One region of the Deinococcus seoulensis genome, then DNA from elsewhere that is predicted to be linked to it. Evidence: riboswitches for the same ligand, from Rfam matches in the RefSeq annotation. Region 1 holds a riboswitch; the other holds the start of a gene.
What was found. Region 1 has a riboswitch for thiamine pyrophosphate ahead of thiC (phosphomethylpyrimidine synthase ThiC). Riboswitches for the same ligand answer to the same signal wherever they lie in the genome.
Positions count from the first base shown of each region.

Region 2: it holds a riboswitch for thiamine pyrophosphate, as region 1 does, so the genes downstream of both, IEY70_RS10820 (thiamine ABC transporter substrate-binding protein) here and thiC (phosphomethylpyrimidine synthase ThiC) in region 1, are expected to answer to the same signal.

Region 1 is NZ_BMQM01000014.1:95,359-105,039, reverse strand. It holds gene IEY70_RS11440 (TerD family protein) at 1-1,246, opposite strand, end outside; gene thiD (bifunctional hydroxymethylpyrimidine kinase/phosphomethylpyrimidine kinase) at 1,453-2,283, opposite strand; gene IEY70_RS11430 (NAD(P)/FAD-dependent oxidoreductase) at 2,280-3,287, opposite strand; gene IEY70_RS11425 (thiazole synthase) at 3,284-4,150, opposite strand; gene thiS (sulfur carrier protein ThiS) at 4,113-4,301, opposite strand; gene thiE (thiamine phosphate synthase) at 4,298-4,978, opposite strand; gene thiC (phosphomethylpyrimidine synthase ThiC) at 4,975-6,888, opposite strand; TPP riboswitch at 7,185-7,296, opposite strand; gene IEY70_RS11405 (diguanylate cyclase domain-containing protein) at 7,342-9,681, opposite strand, start outside.
Region 2 is NZ_BMQM01000013.1:67,610-77,290, reverse strand. It holds gene IEY70_RS10835 (ABC transporter ATP-binding protein) at 1-852, opposite strand, end outside; gene IEY70_RS10830 (DUF8548 family protein) at 845-1,525, opposite strand; gene IEY70_RS10825 (ABC transporter permease) at 1,537-3,084, opposite strand; gene IEY70_RS10820 (thiamine ABC transporter substrate-binding protein) at 3,517-4,551, opposite strand; TPP riboswitch at 4,608-4,709, opposite strand; gene IEY70_RS10815 (NUDIX domain-containing protein) at 4,793-5,239, shown strand; gene IEY70_RS10810 (NUDIX domain-containing protein) at 5,236-5,703, shown strand; gene IEY70_RS10805 (MarR family winged helix-turn-helix transcriptional regulator) at 5,789-6,292, shown strand; gene IEY70_RS10800 (MDR family MFS transporter) at 6,289-7,935, shown strand; gene IEY70_RS10795 (DNA internalization-related competence protein ComEC/Rec2) at 8,105-9,681, opposite strand, start outside.

The sequences.
Region 1 (9,681 bases):
CCTTGCCGTACTGCACGTTCCAGCCCCCCTCGCCGCTCACGAAATGCAACTGGCGGCTGGTCAGGATCAGGCGGCCCGGAATGTCACGCGTGCGGGTCGCCGTGACGTGGCGGAAGGTGGCGGGAATCTCGAGGTGCGCGACCTCGGCGGCGTCCAGGATCAGGGTCGTCTGAATGACCGGCAGGTGCCCCGCGCGGATGCTGGCGGCAAGGCGGAGTTCCTGAAGGTCGGCGCGCAGTCGGCTCAGCATGGACGCCGGAACGTCCAGCAGGCGGGCCAGGCGTTCGAAGGCTTCCAGTTCCTGATCGGTGATCACGCCGTCGGCGCGTGCCAGGGCGGCGGTGCGTTCCAACAGGTGCAGCGCGTCGGAACGCACGAATTCCAGGGCGCGGCGGGCGTCCAGGCCCGAGCGGGTCACGGTGGCCTGCAGGTCCTGCCACTCGTGGGCTTCCATGATGCCGTCCGCGCAGGCAGCCAGGAACCGGGTCCGGAAGTGCCCCAGCGCCTCCTGCTCCTGTTGCACGCAGGTGCGGCACCAGCCGCGCGTGTCCAGGCGACCCCGGCTGAACAGGTTCGGGGTTTTCCCGCAGCGGCGGCAGGTGTGCGCCCCGGTCTGCGGCGCGGCGCCCGGTTGGGCCGCGCCCGTCAGCGGCACCCACACGTCCGTGGCAGGTGAGGGTTCGCTGGTCGGGGCCAGTGAGGCGGCAGGCGCGCCACTGGCACCGTCAGGCTCACCGGCGACCTCGCCGCCCAGACTTTCCAGCAGTGCCTGCAACCCACCCGCGAAGCCCTGAGCGACGGCCGATACCCGCCACTCGCCCTGGTGCCGGTAGACTTCCAGCAGCATCACGGCCTGCTCCTGATCGAACAGGGTGCCGCTCAGCTCGAACGTCAGGCCCGTGTGCGGATCAGCTTCCAGCGTCACGCGGCCCCCTCCCAGGGCGCTGAAGGGCTGGTCGTCGCTGGTGGCGGCCAGCAGCAGGCGGTGCACCTGAACGGGCACCCGGTCCAGATCGACACGGAACGATCCGGCCGGGCTGTTGAGCACGATGGCCCGTTCCGGACTGGCCGGCTGGTTGTAGAACACGAAGTAACGGTCGTCGCTGAGCCTGCGCTCGGCGTCCAGGCCGAACACGCTGATGTCCGGGGCGTTCAGGCCGGGCAGGTGGACGCGCAGGGTCAGGTGGGTCGCGGCACCGACCATCTGGGTCAGCGGGACGCGCTGGCCACGTTGCAGGGAATGCATCCGGGTTCACCTCCGGGGAGTGTCGGAACGAAGCGGCAGGTGGGATGAAGGCAGGACGGGCACCGGCCAGACCTGATCCGGTGCGCGGGCAGGAGAAGTCTGAACCCCAGGCATAGCACGGGGGCCGCGCGTTGTCGTCCGCAGTTGCGCCGGGCGGGCCGCGCGTCCGGGGCAGGGCACGCCCGGTCGGCGGGAAGGGCCGCGTTTCAGGCAGGCAGCCCGGCGTTCCTGTCCACACCTGCCTGATCCTCACCCTCTGCCTGACCGGCCTGCCGGTGGCCGAGGGGGCCGTGGCCTGCGCCGAGGCCGGGTGCGGCGTGCAGGGCGCGTTGCAGGTAGGCGTGCGCGCGGGTCACGGCGACCGGGAGGGCGTGCCCGAGGGCGAGGTGGGCGGTGATGGCGGCCGAGAGGGTGCAGCCGGTGCCGTGCGTGTGCCGGGTGGGCTGGCGGGGGGCACTGAGGGTCAGGGTGGGCTGGCCGGGGAGGCGCAGTTCGTCGGTGACGGTGGGCGTGGGCTGCCCGGCGTGGGCGGCGTGACCGCCCTTGAGCAGCACGGGCGCGGTGGGGTGGAGGCCGGCGCGGGTCAGGGCGTCCCATTCCGGGAGGTTCGGGGTGATCAGGGCGGCGCGTGGCAGCAGGTGGTGAATCAGGGCGTGCAGGGCGGCCGGGTCGAGGAGGGAGTCGCCGCTCTTGGCGATCATGACGGGGTCCAGGATCAGCGGGCCGTGCCAGTCGTGCAGGGCGCGGGTGACGGCGTGGACAGCCTCGGCGGTGCCGAGGGCGCCGGTCTTGATGGCCGCGACCGGGAAGTCGCTGAGAACCGAGCGGATCTGCGCGGCGATCAGGTCGGGCGGGAGGGCGTGGACGGCCTGCACGCCGACGGTGTTCTGCGCGGTGATCAGGGTCAGGACGCTCGCGCCGTACACGCCGTGCGCCTCGAAGGTTTTCAGGTCCGCCTGGATGCCGGCGCCGCCGCCGGAGTCAGACCCGGCGATGGTGAGGGCCACGGGCGGGCCAGTCCTGTCCGGGTGAGTCATGCGGGGACCCCGAGCAGCAGGTGCAGGGCGGCCTGCGCGGTGGCGGGGGCCAGCAGCGCGCCGTGCCGTCCGTGCCCGGTGGCGACGATCACGCCCGCGCGGGCCAGTCGCGGGTCCGGGTGCGGGCCGACGATGGGCTGTCCGTCCGGGGTGACGGGGCGCAGGCCCAGCAGCGTGCGGGGGCCAGGGCCAGCCGGGAGGTCCGGTGCGAGCTGGCGGGCCACGCCGCGCAGCCAGCGGTCCGCGTGCCGGTCCGGCCGGAGGCAGGCGGGATCGGCGGGGTGGCTGTCGGCAGGGTGGCGGGCGGGGCGGGCGGTCGCGCCGACGTACACGCCGTCCGGGCGGCCCAGCAGGTAGCGGGAGAAACCGGGGGTGGGTGGGCCATAGCGGGCCGGGCAGTGCTGGTCGGGGGAGCGCTGGTCCGGGACGGCGTGCAGGTGCGCCTGACCCCACTGCGCCTGCACGGGCAGGCCGAACGCGCCGCTCCAGGCACCGGCGGCCAGGATGACGTGCCGGGCGTCCCAGGTGCCCACACGGTCACCCGTTCCGTCACCCGCGTCGGCGTGGACGCGCACGCCCGCTCCCGGCAGCGGGGTCAGGCGGGTCACGCGGGCGCGGACGACGGGCAGAGCGTGCCGCGCGGCCTGCACGACACCCGGCGGGTACAGGGACGCCTCGCCGGGCGTGCGGTCCTCTCCCCCACCGGCGCGCAGGCGGGTCACGCCGGGCCGGTACGCGACGTTCACGCCGCTCGCGGCCTCCAGCGCGCGGGCCAGCTCGGGCCACGCGCGCAGGCTGCTCAGGGCGGGGGCGTGCAGGGGCGTGCCGCGCAGGCGCTCGCCGTCCGGGGTGAGGAGGCCAGCGGCGGCCCGCCACGCCGCGCCGGGCCGGTCGGCGTCCAGCACGGTCACGCGCAGGCCCGCGCGGCCGAGGGTGAAGGCCGTGACCGCGCCGATCAGGCCGCCGCCCACCACGATCACGTCCGGCGTTCCGGCCACGGTCACAGGGGTCCCTCCGGGTCGGGTACCTCCGGGTCGGGCAGGCGCACCGCACCTTCGGGTGGGCTGCTGGGGCTGGCGTGATCGCGGGGCAGCATGCGCCCGGCCAGGAAGGCGGCCCGGCCCGCCTGCACGCCCAGCGCGAAGGCGTACGCCATGCGTTCCGGGTCGCGGGCCTCGGCGACGGCGGTGTTCAGCAGCGCGGCGTCCGCGCCGAGTTCCAGGGCCTGCGCGGCGTCGCTGGGCACGCCCAGCCCGGCATCCACGATGATGGGCACCTGCGCGCCGTCCAGCACGGTTCGCAGCAGTTCGGGGGCGCGCAGGCCCCGCCCGGTGCCGATGGGACTGGCGAGCGGCATGACGGCCGCGCACCCGGCGGCCTCCAGCGCGCGGGCCAGCACGGCGTCCGCCTGCACGTACGGCAGGACCGTGAACCCGTCGGCGGCCAGCGTCTCGGCGGCGCGCAGCGTGCCGACCGGGTCGGGCAGCAGGTGGCGGGCGTCGGGGATGACTTCCAGTTTCACCCAGTTGGTGCCGGTGGCGGCGCGGGCCAGCCGCGCGACCCGCACGGCCTCGTCGGCGGTGCGGCACCCGGCGGTGTTCGGCAGCAGCTGGTAACGGTCCCAGTCCACGGCGTCCAGCAGGCCCGCGTGACCGGGGGCGTTCAGTTCGACGCGGCGCACGGCGACCGTGACGATCTGCGTGCCGCTGGCCTCCAGCGCGGCGCGCATGACCGTGAAGTCACGGAACTTGCCGGTGCCCAGCAGCAACCGGGACGTGAAGGTGCGCCCGCCCAGCCTGAACGGGTCGGCAGGCGCAGTGTGGGCGGGTTCAGCCGCCGCCGATGATGCGAACGATCTCGATGACATCGTCTTCCTCCAGGGGTCGGTCCGGGGCCTGCGCGCCGGGGTAGAAGTCGTCGTTCACGGCCACCGCCACGCGCGCCGGGTCGATGTTCAGGTCGCGCAGCAGGGCGTGCAGCGTCAGGTGCGGGCGGTGCGGGTGGGCGGCGCCGTTCACGAGCACGCGCGGGCCTCCCCGGCCGGGGTGGACGTGACGGGCAGGGGCGGCAGCGCGGCCAGCAGCTCTGCGGCGGCGCGGGCGGGGTCCGGGGCGTCCAGCACGGCGCGCACCACGGCCACGCGGGTCGCCCCGGCGGCCAGGACCGCGTGAATGTTCGGGGCGTCGATGCCGCCGATGGCGTACCAGGGCAGCGGTGGGTTCAGGTCGGCCACGGCGCGCACGTACTCCAGTCCGGCGGCGGCGCGGCCCGGTTTGGTGGGCGTGGCCCAGACCGGCCCGGCCGCGATGTACGCGGGCGCCTGGGCGAGTGCGGCGTGTGCCTGCGCGGGCGCGTGCGTGCTGAGGCCCAGCATCAGCCCCGGCGCGAGGGTGCGCGCCCAGGCGGGCGGCAGGTCCCCCTGCCCCAGGTGCACGCCGTCCGCGCCGATCGCGGCGGCCACGTCCACGCGGTCGTTGATCCACAGCGGCACGCCCCGCGCGGCACTCAGCTCACGCATCCGCTCACCCAGGGCGATGTACGCCCGCGCCTCCCAGTCCTTGCAGCGCAGTTGCAGCGTGTCCACGCCGCCGTCCAGCGCGGCGGCCACGCGGGCCAGGAACTCGCCCTCCGGCTGCCCGGCGCGGGGGGTCGCCACGAGGTACAGGCGGCCCGGCTTCACGCCGCCGGACCTCACGCCCGCTCCTCGCCGGACTGCTCCGGGCGGGGCAGGTACACCTCGCTGCCGTGCGCGCGGAATTCCTGCGCCTTGGCTTCCAATCCGGCCAGGATCTCAGGCGTGCGCAACTCGTGGCTGAGTTTCATGGAGCAGAACTGCGGGCCGCACATGGAGCAGAAGTGCGCGGTCTTGGCCGCCTCGGCCGGGAGGGACTCGTCGTGCAGTTCGCGGGCGCGGAACGGGTCGAGCGCCAGGTTGAACTGATCCTGCCAGCGGAACTCGAACCGCGCCCGGCTGATGGCGTTGTCGCGGGCCTGCGCGCCCGGGTGGCCCTTGGCGAGGTCGGCGGCGTGCGCGGCGATGCGGTAGGCGATCACGCCGTCGCGCACGTCCTGCCGGTCCGGGAGGCCCAGGTGCTCCTTCGGCGTGACGTAACACAGCATGGCCGTGCCGTACCACGCGATCTGCGCCGCGCCGATCGCGGAGGTGATGTGGTCGTAGCCGGGCGCGATGTCGGTGGTCAGTGGCCCCAGCGTGTAGAACGGCGCTTCCTGGCACACGTCGAGCTGCCGGGTCATGTTCTCGCGGATCAGCTGCATGGGCACGTGGCCGGGGCCCTCGATCATGGTCTGCACCCCGTGGTCCCAGGCGACGCGGGTCAGTTCGCCCAGCGTGCCCAGTTCCGCGAACTGCGCGGCGTCGTTGGCGTCCTCGACGCTGCCGGGGCGCAGTCCGTCGCCGAGGCTGAAGGTCACGTCGTACGCGGCCATGATCTCGCAGATCTCGGCGAAGTGCGTGTGCAGGAAGTTCTCGCGGTGATGCGCGAGGCACCACTTGGCGAGGATGCTGCCGCCGCGCGACACGATGCCGGTGCGGCGCCGCACGGTCAGCGGCAGGTGGGCCAGCCGCACCCCGGCGTGCACCGTGAAGTAGTCCACGCCCTGTTCGGCCTGCTCGATCAGCGTGTCGCGGTACACGTCCCAGGTGAGGTCCTCGGCCACGCCGCCCACCTTCTCCAGCGCCTGGTAGATCGGCACGGTCCCGACCGGCACGGCGCTGTTGCGCACGATCCACTCGCGGGTCTGGTGAATGAAGCGCCCGGTCGAGAGGTCCATGATGGTGTCCGCGCCCCAGCGGGTCGCCCAGACGGCCTTCCCGACCTCCTCCTGGATGGAACTCGTGACGATGCTGGTGCCGATGTTCGCGTTCACCTTCACCCGGAAGTTCCGGCCGATGACGGTGGGTTCCAGTTCCGGGTGGTTGATGTTCGCGGGAATGACCGCGCGGCCGCGCGCGACCTCGGCGCGCACGAATTCCGGCGTGATCTCGCGCGGCGTGGCCGCCCCGAACCCCTGCCCCGGATGCTGGTGCGTCAGGTCGAACGCGGCCTCCTGGCGCAGCGCCTCGCGGATCGCCACGAATTCCATCTCGGGCGTGATCTGGCCGCGCCGCGCCGCCTGAAGTTGCGTGACCGCCTGCCCGCTGCGGGCGCGGCGCGGGGCGGGCACCTGCGGGAACGGCAGCGGGCCGTCCCGGTCCAGTTCCGGGCGGCAGCGGCCCGGCAGGGCGTCCAGCGCGGCGTGGTCCGCCAGCCAGGGCCGGGCGGTCACGAGGCCCCGGCGCAGGTCGACGGTCTGCGCCGCGTCCGTGAAGGGGCCGCTGGTGTCGGGCAGCAGCAGCGCGGCGTTCGGGACAGAGCGGGTCAGGTCGCCCAGGCGTTCCAGCGTGGGTGAGAGCGTCACGCGGCGCGCCGGGACGCGCACCTGCGGGTGCAGGGTGCCGCCCAGGTACACCTTCTGGCTGGCCGGGAACGGCTCGGTCAGGTCGGAATCGGGCAGCAGCGGGCCGGACAGCAGGTCGGTCGCCTGATCGGACGTGAGCTGGGCAGCGGCGCGGCGGGTGGAAACGGACGGATCTGAAACGGTCATGGGAACTCCCCGGCTGGCGCGGCGGCGCAGCAGAAACAGAGCGAAGAAACAGGGCAGAGAAACAGGGCGAGGGTGAGGGGGGCCTGCGGCGCCACCGGGCAGCACTGGGCAGCAGGGCAGGCCGCGCGGGGCCACGGAGAGGCCCGGCGTTCGGGAGCGGCGGCGTGCCGCGTTCAGTGCGTGTGGGTCAGGTTGGGTTCGTTCAGGCGTTCGGCGGTTTCAGCGCAACAAAGACGGCCCCCTCCCGTGCGTGGAGGGGGCCGATGATCCTGGGGCGGCGCGGGGGCCGCAGCAGTGAGCTTCAACCGTCACTCTCCCTCCGCTGGTGCAAACCAGATCAGGTTCCTAGGGTTGAACACGCTGTTCTCTCAGCCGCGCGCCAGATGCGCGGCACCCCTGGTGACTGCCCGGAGTGTACACCGGCCCGCGCGGAATGCAAGCCCGGCGCGCCGCTCAGCCGGACAGGCCGGAGCCCGCGTCACCGGACGGCGCCGCGCCCGGCAGGCTGAGCGGCAGGTCCAGCAGGTCCGGCAGCAGGGCCGTCATGGCGGGGTCCAGTTGCGCGCCCGCCTGCCGCTGCACGCGCCGGTACAGTTCGTCCGGGCTGGGGGGCGCCTGGGCGCCGGGCGGGTCGCTCAGGGTGTCCAGGGTGTCGATCAGGGCGAAGGCGCGGGCCAGCAGCGGAATCTGCTCTGCGCTCAGTCCGTCCGGGAAGCCCTGACCGTCCCAGCGTTCGTGGTGGTGGCGGATGACGGCCAGCGTGTCCGGGTGCAGCCCCCCGACCTGCCGGGCCAGGGTCTCGCCCGCCTGCGGGTGCGTGGCGTGCGGGCCGACCGTGAGGCCGATGTCGTGCAGGGCCGCGCCGTGCAGCAGGGCGCGGCGGGCCGGTTCGTCCAGGTTCAGGGTGCGGGCCAGTCGCGTGGCGAGCGCCATGACGCGCCGGGTGTGGCCGGGGCGTTCCAGGCCGCGCGTTTCGAGGCTCAGGCCCAGGGTCAGCAGCGCCCCGGTCTGCGCGTCCTGAAGTTCGGCGCGTTCTCGGGCGCGTTCCAGCGCGGAGAGGACGTGCGGGGTCAGGATGTCGATCAGGTCGGCGTCCTCGGCGCCGAAGGGTTCGTCGCGGGTGAAGCACACCACGCCCAGCGGTTGCCCGCGCAGGTGCAGCGGCGCGGCCATCATGGCGCCGCCCGTCAGGAACGCGGGGCGGTGAATGCGGCTGGTGCCGCGCACGTCCACGACGCGCAGCGTCTCGCGGCCCTCCAGCGCGGCCCACGCGAGCCCCTGCCCGCGCGGGAGGGTCACGCGGCCCTCGGTCTCGCTGACGCCCAGCAGGTGCCGGGACACCAGCCGGTCGCCGCGCGGGTCGTACTGCAGGAACACGATCTCGCGCGCGCCGAGCAGGGCGCGGCTGGTGCCGGTCACGGCCGCGATGACCTGCTCGGTGCTGAGGGCGCCGCGCAGCGTGCCGCTCAGGCGGGCGAGCGCCTCCAGTTCCCGCTGCTGCCGGGCCGCCAGGACGCGCCGGGCGCGGGCGCGCAGCAGCGCGGCGACCTGCTCGGTGAAGGTGCGGGCGGTGCGCTGCGCGTCCGGTCCGAACGGCGGGCCGGGCGCGACCCGGTCGAGGTTCAAGAAGGCCATGACCAGGCCGTCCACGGCGACCGGGACGCCCAGCGTCTCGTGAATGCCGTCCACGGACAGGTGCCGGAAGGACTCCTGTCCGGTCACCTGCGCCTCGACCTCGCTGGCGGCGTGGGTGTTCACGCGGACCGCCTCGCCGCGCAGGACGCGCGGCGCGCCCGCCTGCCAGTCGCCGGGCGGCCCGGCGTACCAGCGCAGCAGGCTGGCCGGTGAGCGCCGCTGTCCCAGCAGGTCGTCACTGAACCCGGTCTGGGCGCACAGCAGGAAATCCCCGCGGTTCAGGACGTACAGCGTGCCGCTCTGCGCGCCCGGAACGTCCTGCACGGCGGCCTGCAGCAGGGCCAGCCAGTCGGCGGCGTCCGGGTCGTGGTCGCGGGCCAGCAGGGCCAGGGTGCGGCGGGCGGCGAGCGTCACGGCCTGCGTCTGGTCGGTGCCGGGGTCGATCTCCACGCGGTTGCGGCCGGCGGCCTTGGCGCGGTACAGCGCCGCGTCCGCGCGGGCCAGGGTCGTCTCGCCGGGCTCGTCGGGTTGCGTGAGGGTCCACCCGGCCGAGAGGGTCACGGGTTGCCCGCCCCCGTCGATCTGCTGCGCGGCGCTCAGGCAGCGTTGCGTGACCATCAGGCCCTGCTCGGGCGTCAGGCCGCGCAGGATCAGCGCGAACTCCTCGCCGCCCACGCGGTACACGCTGTCCTGCGGGCGGACGCTGCGCAGCAGGACCTGCGCGACCTCGCGCAGCACCCGGTCGCCCGCCGCGTGCCCCAGGCGGTCGTTCACCTGCTTGAAGAAGTCCACGTCCAGCGCCACGAGGTGCTGCCCGGCGTCCAGTTCCGCGAGATCCAGGTCGAACTGACGGCGGTTGTTCAGGCCGGTCAGGGCGTCCGTGAACGCGGCGCGGCGCAGGTCCAGCAGGGACTCGAGGTGCCGGGCGCGCAGGTGCACGACCAGCAGCACGGCGCTCAGGGCCAGGACGTTCACCAGCATCAGCGGGCCGTACACCCGCTGGAACAGCGGCGCGCCGCCCGGTTGCAGCAGCAGGCCCACGCCGTTGAACACGAAGATCAGCGGCAGCAGCGTCCACAGTCGCGGCTGCGTGAACAGGCGCAGGCCCACGCGGCGGTGAATGACGCCCGCGATCAGCAGCGCCGCCAGCGCCGACAT
Region 2 (9,681 bases), on a different contig from region 1:
CGTGACCGTCACCTGCACGCCCCCCTCCACCGAATGGCGCGCCGTCACCGGCCACGCCTCGCCCACACCGGGCCGCAGCGCCCCCTCCGGCACGAAGCGCACCCAGCCCGGCCCGTCCGGCAGCAGGTTCGACTCTCCCAGAAACGCCGCCACCCACGCCGACGCAGGCCACGCGAACACCTCCTCCGCCCCCCCCACCTGCACCAGTTCCCCCGCCCGCATGACCGCCACCCGCCCCGCCAGGGACCGCGCCTCCCGCTGATCATGCGTGACCAGCAGCACCCCCGCCCCTACCCGCGCGAACAACGCCCGCAACCCCTCACGCAACTCCGCGCGCAGCCGCTCGTCCAGGTTCGACATCGGCTCATCCAGCAGCAGCAGCGGCGAACCCGTCGCCAGCGCCCGCGCCAGCGCCACCCGCTGCGCCTGCCCCCCCGACAGCTGCGCGACCCGCCGCGCCTCCAACCCCGGCAGGTCCACCAGCGCCAGCGCCTCCCGCGCCCGCGCCTCCGCCACCCCACGCCCCGCCCCCCGCACGCGCGGCCCGTACGCCACGTTCCCCAGCACACTCAGATGCGGGAACAACGCGTAATCCTGAAACACCAGCCCCACGTGCCGCGCCTCCGGCGGCAGGGCCGTCACGTCCCGGCCCGCCACCGCAACCGACCCCGCATCCGGCCGCTCCAGGCCTGCCACGACCCGCAGCACCGTGCTCTTGCCGCAGCCGCTCGGACCCAGCAGCGCCACCGTCTCACCCGCTGCCACGTCCAGAGACACACCCCGCACCGCCTGCACCCCACCGAACGATTTCTGAATGTCGCGCAGGGACAGGGCAGGGGAAGGATCAGGCATGACTGTCAGCTTTTCGGCGGCTCTCGAACTGCCACAGGGCGTTGTCGAGGCGGGCGGGCGTGGTCCCCATCTGAGTGGCGACCTCGCGTATGGCCTCCGTGATGCGGACCCGGTCGGCGTCGTGCCCCAGGCGGGGCTGCCAGTCACCGATGCGGGCGAACAGGCGAGTCAACAGGGAATCCACCTTGACGTGGTCCTCGCGGCCCATGAGCCACAGCAGGTAGTGCGCCAGCGTCGGCCCGATGCCCTTGACGTCCTGCACCAGTTTCACGAGGACCAGATGCTCGGCTGCGCAGCTCTTCAGCTTCTGGAAATCGGCCGTCGTCTGAATGCGGTGCCGGATGAAGAACGCCGCCACCTCGCGCGCCACCTCAACCTTCAGGCGACCTGAGAGTTGCTGCCGGTTGCGCAGAATGTCCTCGGCGTACCCCTGGACGCCCAGCGAGTCCACGTCGTTCACAAACGTCTGGAAGGTCAGTTCCGGCACGTCCGGCAGGCGGTCATCGAGCCGTTTCAGCAGGGGAAGCACCACGACCTCGAAGCGGGCCTGCGCGCTGAACACGCAGTTCACCACGGAATGCACCCCGCTGGGATGCAGGCTGAACTCCGGATCGACCACGATGCCCTGCTTCTGGACGAACGCGGACAGCTGCGCGGGCAGAGGATCGGTCATGCCGGATTCTCTCACGTGACCTCGCCCTCGCCGCCGTCCAGCAGCGTGAAGGCCAGGGTGGACAGCAGCAGCAGCGCGGTCGCCAGCGCGCAGGCTTCACCCAGGTTGCGTTCGCCGGGGCGGCCCAGCCGTTCGTACAGGCCGGTACTCAGGGTCGCCCATTCGGGACGGGAGAGGACCAGGGTCGCGCCGAACTCGCCCAGCACGGTCGCCAGGGCCAGCGCCCCGCCGCCCCGCAGGGCCGGGAACGCCAGCGGGAATGTGACCGAACGGAACGCCGCGCCGCGCGAGGCGCCCAGGGACCGCGCCGCCTCGTGCAGGCGGGGCGGAATGGCCCGCAGGGCCGGGAGGACCGAGCGCACCACCAGTGGCAGCGCCAGCAGCGTGTACGCCGCGATCAGCATGGGCAGCGTGGCGGCCAGCGCCGGGAACGCCAGCAGGTACCCGACCGCCAGACTGACCGGCGAGACCATCAGCGGCAGCAGCGAGATCAGGTCCAGCACCCGCGAACGCGCCCGCCACGCGCCCAGCGCGTACAGGCCGCCCAGCACGCCCGCGCCCAGCAGCGCCAGCAGCCCGAAGCGCACGGTGTTCCACGCCAGCAGCGGCGTGTCCGGGTCGGCCAGGATCGCCTGCCAGTAAGCAAGGGTCGGGCCGCCGGACCCCAGCAGACCCCGCACCACGACCGCCAGCAGCGGCGCGAAGCACACCACGACCACCAGCGCCCCCAGGCCCAGCAGCGCCGCCCGCGCCCCACCCCGTGCTCCCGGCAGTCCGCCCGCCGCCACGCCCACCCCGCCCGCCGATAAGCGCACGTACGCGGCCGTCGCCACCAGCGTCAACAGCAGTTGCCCCACGATCAGCGCACTCGCCTCCGAAAGGCGCAGTTGCAGGGCCGTCAGCGTGTAGATCTCCACCTCCAGCGTCCCGTACCGCTCGCCACCCAGCGCCAGCGGTAGGCCGAAACTCAACGCCGAGTACAGGAACACCAGCACCGCCCCCGCCAGCACGCCCGGCAACGCCAGCGGCAACGCCACCCCCAGCGCCGCCCGCCACGCCGAGGCACCCAGCGACCGCGCCGCGCCCACCGCGTTCACCGGCACCCGCGAGAACCCCGCATACCCCAGCCGCACCATCACCGGCAGGTTAAAAAACAGGTTTCCCAGCAGCAGCAGCGCCGGCGTGTCACTCAGGTCCACGCCCGTCAGCTGCGTCACCCACCCCTGCGGCCCCAGCAGCGCACTGATTCCCAGCACCGCCACCAGCGTCGGCGTCACGAACGGCAGCAGCAACAGCCGCAGGAACAACGCCTTCCCCCGCACCTCGAACCGCGACAGCAGGAACGCCAGCGGCACCCCCACCAGCAGCGCCGCCAGCGTCGTCACGCCCGCCTGCGCCAGCGTCCACCACAACCGACCCTGAAAGTACGGGTCCGCCCACACCGACAGGTTCACGCCGCCCTCCGACAGCGTCCGGGCCAGCGGCAGCACGAGGAACACGGCCACGAAGATCAGGCCGGGAACGGCCAGGAGCCAGCCTTGCAGGCGTGAAGGGGTCATGGGTGGGCGCCTGCGGCGGGTTGCCCCACCCCCCAGCCCCCATCCCCAGGGGGGACGGGGGAGCCTGCGTTGGCACTGGGCAGGTATTTCTCTGATTCGGCCGGTAGCAATTGGCGGTGATGGTTCCTGCTCAGACGCCATCCTCCGGTCACGCCGCGCGCGCCCCGCGCGCTGCGCGCCCATGAGCGAGTGCGCCTAGGCCAGCGAATCAAGATGAGCGAGGGGCCGCCCCCGAGTGATGAGGGCCAGTGGCGACGGGCTCGGTTGCTGTCTCGGTTGGTTGGCAGGGTGTCTGGGTGCATGTGGGCAGGTTCTACTTGTTCAGCTTCGGCAGAAGCATGTTTTCAGGCTCCCCTTGAGGGGAGCTGTCAGCGAAGCTGACTGAGGGGTCCTGCGAAGCAGAGGGGGTTATTTTTCCTGCCTCCCGCGTCCTCATCGTGCCCGGAGGACCTGTGTGATCCAGGCGTCCACGAGGCGTTGGGGGTTGGCGGCGACTTCGGTCTTGATGGGGGTGGGCTGGGGTTCCTGCGCGAAGGTGAACACGGGGTTCAGGGGTGTGCCTTTCACGGCGGGGTAGATCCACATGCGGGTGGGGATGTCGGTCTGGACGGGTGCGCTCAGCATGAAGTCCACGAATTTGCGGGCCAGGGTGGTCTGTTTGCTGCCTTTGAGGATGCCGACGCCTTCAAGTTGGGTGTAGGTGCTGCCGGGCAGGAAGAGGTTGGCGGTGGGGGCCTGCGTGGGGAGTTTGGTGGGGTTGAAGCCGTCGGCGTAGAAGACTTCGGCGGCGGGGCTGCTGGCGTAACTGAGGACGATGGGGTAGCGGCCGCCGTTGCGGGTGAAGTCCTTGTAGTAGGCGTCGCTCCAGCCGCGTGTGACTTTCATGCCTCCGGCGCGGGCGGCGCGCCACCAGTTCCAGGCGCCTGCTTCGCCGTAGTGGTTGACGGTGGCGAGCAGGAACGCGAGGCCGGGGCTGCTGGTGGCGGGGCTCTGCACGACGGTCAGTCGCGCGTAGGTGGGGGTTTTCAGGTCGTCGAGGCTTTTTGGCAGGGCGACCTTGTTCTTCTCGAACCATGCGCGGTCGTAGTTCAGGGCGACGAAGCCGTAGTCGACGGTGTTCAGCAGGCCGTCCTCGCTCAGGCGGTACGCGGCGGGCACTCGGCTTAGTGCGGGGCTTTTGTAGGGCTGGAGGAGGTCGGCCTGTCGGGCGCGGGGCAGCAGGCTGTTGTCCAGGCCGTACACCACGTCGGCAATCGGGGCGCGGCGGGTGAGGATCAGGCGGTTCAGGAGTTCCCCGGCGTCGCCGCCCTTGATGAAGCGCACCTTCGCCCGGTTCTGCGTCTCGAACGCGGCGATCAGCTTCCTGTCCACGTCGAAGGAGTCGTGCGTGATGACGGTCAGGGTGGCCTGGGCGCTGGCGGCGCTGGCAAGGGCAAGTGCGGCAAGTACGGTCAGTTTGGTCTGCATAAGAAAGTCCCCTCGCGTCACGAGGGGAAGCGGTGGGCAGTCGCCACACGTGGGGTGTGGGCTGCCGGTCACGCTCCCTCCGCCGGTATGACCCGGATCAGGTTCTTTGGGGTCAAGTCTCAGCCCGCCATTCCTGGCAGGCACCCCCGGTGACGCATCCGGCAGGATAGCGCAGGCCGCGTGGGGGGTGTCCTGCGTCACCTGTTGCGGTTGCGGGGCGCGGCGCGTGCCACGCTGGGTCATGCGGAATCTGCTGGTGTGGGTGGTCGTGCAGGATGAGCGGGGCCGGGTGCTGCTGGGCCGCCGGGACGGGTCGGCGTACGGGCACGGGTTGTGGGGCCTGCCGGGCGGTCAGGTGGAGCCGGGCGAGGGTCTGCCCGAGGCGGCGGCGCGTGAGGTCTGGGAGGAGGTGGGGCTGACCCTGGACCCGACCGGCCTGCGGGTGCTGGGCGTGCGGAGGTACGAGGTGGACGGCGCGCAGGGCACGGACTTCCTGTTCCGTGCGCCGGACTGGGTGGGCGTGCCGCAGCCGCTGCACAAGACCTCCGAGGTCGCGTGGTTCGCGCCGGGTGACCTGCCGGACGACGCGTTGCCGTGGCTGGCGCCGCTGCTGGACGCGCACCTGAACCGGGGTGTGTTCGTGACCGAGCAGCTGTCCGACGTGCGGCAGGCGCGGGGGATCGCGTGACGTTTCATCTGGTGGCCTGGGCGGTGCTGCTGGACGGTCAGGGGCGGGTGCTGCTGGGGCGGCGCAGCGGCGCGTCGTACGCGGACGGCCTGTGGGGGCTGCCGGGCGGGCATGTGGAGGCGGGAGAGACCCTGGCGGGCGCGGCGGCGCGTGAGGCGGCCGAGGAGGTGGGCGTGAGCCTGGACCCGGCGGCGCTGGCCTGCCTGGGCGTGGCCCGCTACGACCTGGACGGTTCACAGGGGCTGGACGTGTTCTTCGAGGCGCGCACCTGGGTGGGAACGCCGCGCCCGCTGGAGAAGACCTCGGAGGTGGGGTGGTTCGACCCCGGGGACCTGCCGGACGACGCGCTGCCCTGGCTGGGGCGTGCGCTGGCGTTGCATCTGCTGGGCGGTGTGCGGCTGGCCGAGCAGGTGGACGGCATGGCGCAGGTGCAGGCGCTGCGGGTGGCGAGTCCGGCCCGGTAGGGGCGTCCGGGCGGGATGGACACTCGCGCTTCTGTGACGAAGGGCGCGATTGTGCGTCCTTCCATCTGGAATACTTCCAGATGAAATGAGTGCTGCGACCTCCCCCTACCCCGACCCCGGCACCGGCCCGGGCGACCCCGGCGACGCCCTGTACCTGCTGGTGCGCACCACCCTGCGCTTCTCACGGCGCTTCAAGCACGCGCTGGACGAACCGCTGGAACGCGCCCTGGGCCTGAACACCAAGGAACTGCTGGTGCTGGCCAGCATCATGGACGGCTATGACACGCCCGGCGCGGTCGCTGCCCGCCAGAACCTGCCCGCCCCCACCGTGACCCGCATCGTGACCAAACTGGTCGGCGCGGGCCTCGTGCAGCGCGTCACGGACCCCGCCGACCTGCGCCTGCAACGCCTGCAACTCACCCCGCAGGGCGAGGCGACCCGCGCCCGCACCCGCGCCACCGGCCAGGACATCGTGCAGGCCCACTTCGGACACCTGCCCCCGGAAAAAGTCCAGGCCGCACTGAACGCCCTGAACGCCCTGGACGAAGCGCTGAACGCCTCACCCGCCCCCACCGGAGAACGCGCATGACCACACCCCCCACCCCCGCCACCCCGGCCACGCACAGCGGCCTGAACGAACGCGAGAAGATCCTGGCGTTCGTCGGCATCCTGACCGTCCTGTTCCTCTCCAGCCTGAACCTGACCGTCGTCGGCAGCGCCATGCCGCGCGTCATCAGCGACCTGGGCGGCTTCCACCTGTACGCCTGGGCGTTCACGGCGTACTCGCTGGCGACCACCATCACCATTCCCATCGTGGGCACCATCAGCGACCGCTACGGCCGCCGCCCCCTGATCCTGCTCGGCATCGCCGTGTTCGCGCTGGGCAGCGTCGGCCTGGGCTTCGTGCAGAACATGGAAGGCCTGATCATTCTGCGCGCCGTGCAGGGCATCGGCGGCGGCACCCTGATGGCCATGAGCTTCACCGCCATCGCCGACCTGTTCACGCCCATCGAACGCGGCCGCTACCAGGGCTACACCGGCGCCGTCTGGGGCGTCAGTTCCGTCGTGGGGCCGCTCGTCGGGGGCTTCCTGACCGACCACCTGGGCTGGCGCAGCGTGTTCTTCGTGAACCTGCCCTTCGCGCTGCTCGCCGCGTACTTCATCTGGCGCTTCTTCCGCCTGCCTGCCCCCAGCACGCACAGCCCCGCCGCGCACGCCCGCTTCGACACCCCCGGCGCGTTCCTGCTGGGCGCGTCCGTCACCACCCTCACGCTGGCGCTGTCATGGGGCGGCGGCACGTACGCCTGGACCAGCCCGGTCATCCTGAGTCTGCTGATCGGCACGCTCGTGCTGTTCACCGGGTACGCCCTGCACAGCGCCCGCCAGGAACGCCCCATCCTGAACCTGCGCCTCCTGAAAGACCGTGGAATTGCCGTCGCGTCCTTCGCGGGCTTCATGACCAGCGCCGGGATGTACGCCGCGATCCTGTACCTCCCGCTGTACATGCAGGGCGTGCGCGGCTCCAGCGCCAGCGGCAGCGGCCTCGCCCTGGCCCCGCTGATGTTCGGCATGATCCTCACCAGCACCCTGAGCGGGCAGATCGTCAGCCGCACCGGCCGCTACAAGAACCTGATCCTGCTCGGCGGCCTGATCGCCACCGGCGCGCTGCTGCTCGCCACCACCCTGAGCACCACCACCGCCATGCCGCTCGCCGTGGGCATCATGGTCCTGCTCGGCCTGGGCCTCGGCCCCGTGAACAGCCAGCTGACCCTGGCCGTGCAGAACGCCGCGCCGCGCGAGCAACTGGGCAGCGCCACCGGCGGCAACCAGTTCTTCCGGCAGATCGGCGGCACGCTGGCCGTCAGCCTGTTCGGCGCGCTCGTGAACGCCCACCTGAACGCCAACCTCGCCGCGCAGCTGCCCGCCCAGGCCCGCGACCTGCCCGCCCCCGTGCAGGAAGCCATCACCAACCCCAACCTCCTGACCAGCCCGCAGGCCACCGCGCAACTCGGCGCGGGCCTGGGCAAACTGGGCGACGGCAACCTGCTCCAGCCCATCCTGGACGCCCTGCGCGGCGTGATGGCCGGCGCCATCGATCAGGTGTTCCTGGTGTCCGCCGTGCTGGTCGGCCTCGCCTTCCTGGCCACCCTGATCCTCCCGGAACGTCCCCTGACCAGCCGCGCCGGACTGGCCCCCAGGGCCGAGGACCTGAAAACCAGCGCCACCGACTGAAACGGACTCGGATTGAATGGCTTATAAAGCCGCTGGGTCCGAGCGGACTCGTAGAGCTGCGCAGCAGAGCGAGTAGGAGTCGAAGCGGGTTCCGTTTGAAACACATTGGTGGCGTGTGGGCTGCGGGAACATCCTCCCCGCAGCCCACACGCCTTGCGGCAGTGGCCCCTTACGGCAGCGGCCAGGTGATCGTGCCGCTCTGGTCGGTGCGCCACGCGCGGGTGTTCGCGGCGGCCAGCCTGCCCAGCACGTCCGGGTGAGGGTGGCCGTAGGTGTTGCGGCCCACGCTGATCACGGCGTCGGCCGGGCGCGCCTGCGCCAGCAGGGCCTCGCCCGTGCTGTAGCGGCTGCCGTGATGCGCGACTTTCAGCAGGTTCAGCCGCCCCAGGTTCAGCGCCGCCTCGGCGTGGGCGGGCAGGTCACCCAGGAACGCGGCGTGCCAGTCGCCCACATCCAGGCGCACGGCCACGCTGTTGTTGTTGTCCTCGGTACTCCACGCGTTGCCGGGGGGCCACAGGACCGTCAGGGCTGCGCGGCCCGCCTGCACGTGGTCACCGCGCCGCACCTCGCGTACCGGCACGCCGCGCACCTGCGCCTCGTTCAGCACGGCCGTCAGGACCGGATCGTCCGTCTTGCGCTGCCCGATCCACACCTCCCCGACCGGCATGCCGCGCAGCACGCCGCTCACGCCCTCGATGTGGTCGGTGTCGGCGTGCGTGGCGATCACCACGTCCAGTTTCCGCACGCCCAGCGCCCGCAGCGCCGGGACGACCGTGCGCCCGCCCACGTCGTAGTCACTGCCGACCGAGCCGCCCGCGTCGATCAGGACCGTCAGACCCGGCAGCTGCAGCAGCGTGCAGTCGCCCTGACCCACATCCAGGAACACGATGTCCTGCGCGGGCCGAACCCAGCCGGGTAGCGCCGTCAGCAGCGTGCCCGCCAGCACCGTCCCCATGACCGCGCGGCCCGGCACGCGCCCCAGCAGCCACAACCAGCCCGCCCCGGCCGCCGTGACGAACGCCACGAACCCCGCCGGGCCGATCACGCCCCAGGTCAGGACCGGCGCCTGCCCGAACGTCTGCGCGACCAGCAGCAGCGCCGACGCCAGCGGCCCGTTGATCAGGTTCAGCGGCGCGGCCAGCGGCCCCAGCAGCCCCGCCAGGAAGCCCAGCGGCACCAGCGCCGCCATGATCACGCCCGCCACGAGGTTGGCGGGCAGGCCCACCAGCGGCACCTGCCCGAACGTGCCCGCAATGACTGGCAGGGTGCCCAGTTCCGCCAGCACGGTCGCCGCGACCGCCAGCCGCAGCGCGTACGGCCAGCGCGCCGGGAGCCGCCCGGCCAGCCGCGCCGAGCCGGTCAGGGCCAGCACCGCCAGGAACGACAGGACGAAGCCCAGGTCCAGCAGCCACAGCGGGAACAGCAGCAGGCACAGCAGCGCCGCCAGCGCGATCAGGCCCAGCGGGTCGGGACGCCCGCGCCCCACCGCCAGCGCGACCAGTGCCACGCCGCCCATGATCACCGCCCGCGTGATACTGGGCGAGGGCTGCACCAGCAGCAGCAGGTACGGCAGCAGCAGCGCCGCCGGCAGTCCGTAACGCCACGCGGGCGGCGCCCCGGCGCGGATCAGCAGCCACAGCAGCACGCCCGTGATCAGCGCGACGTTCTGCCCGGACAGCGCCATCAGGTGCGCCAGTCCCGCGCGGTTAAAGGCGTCCCGCACCGCGTACCCCTCGGCGAACTCCT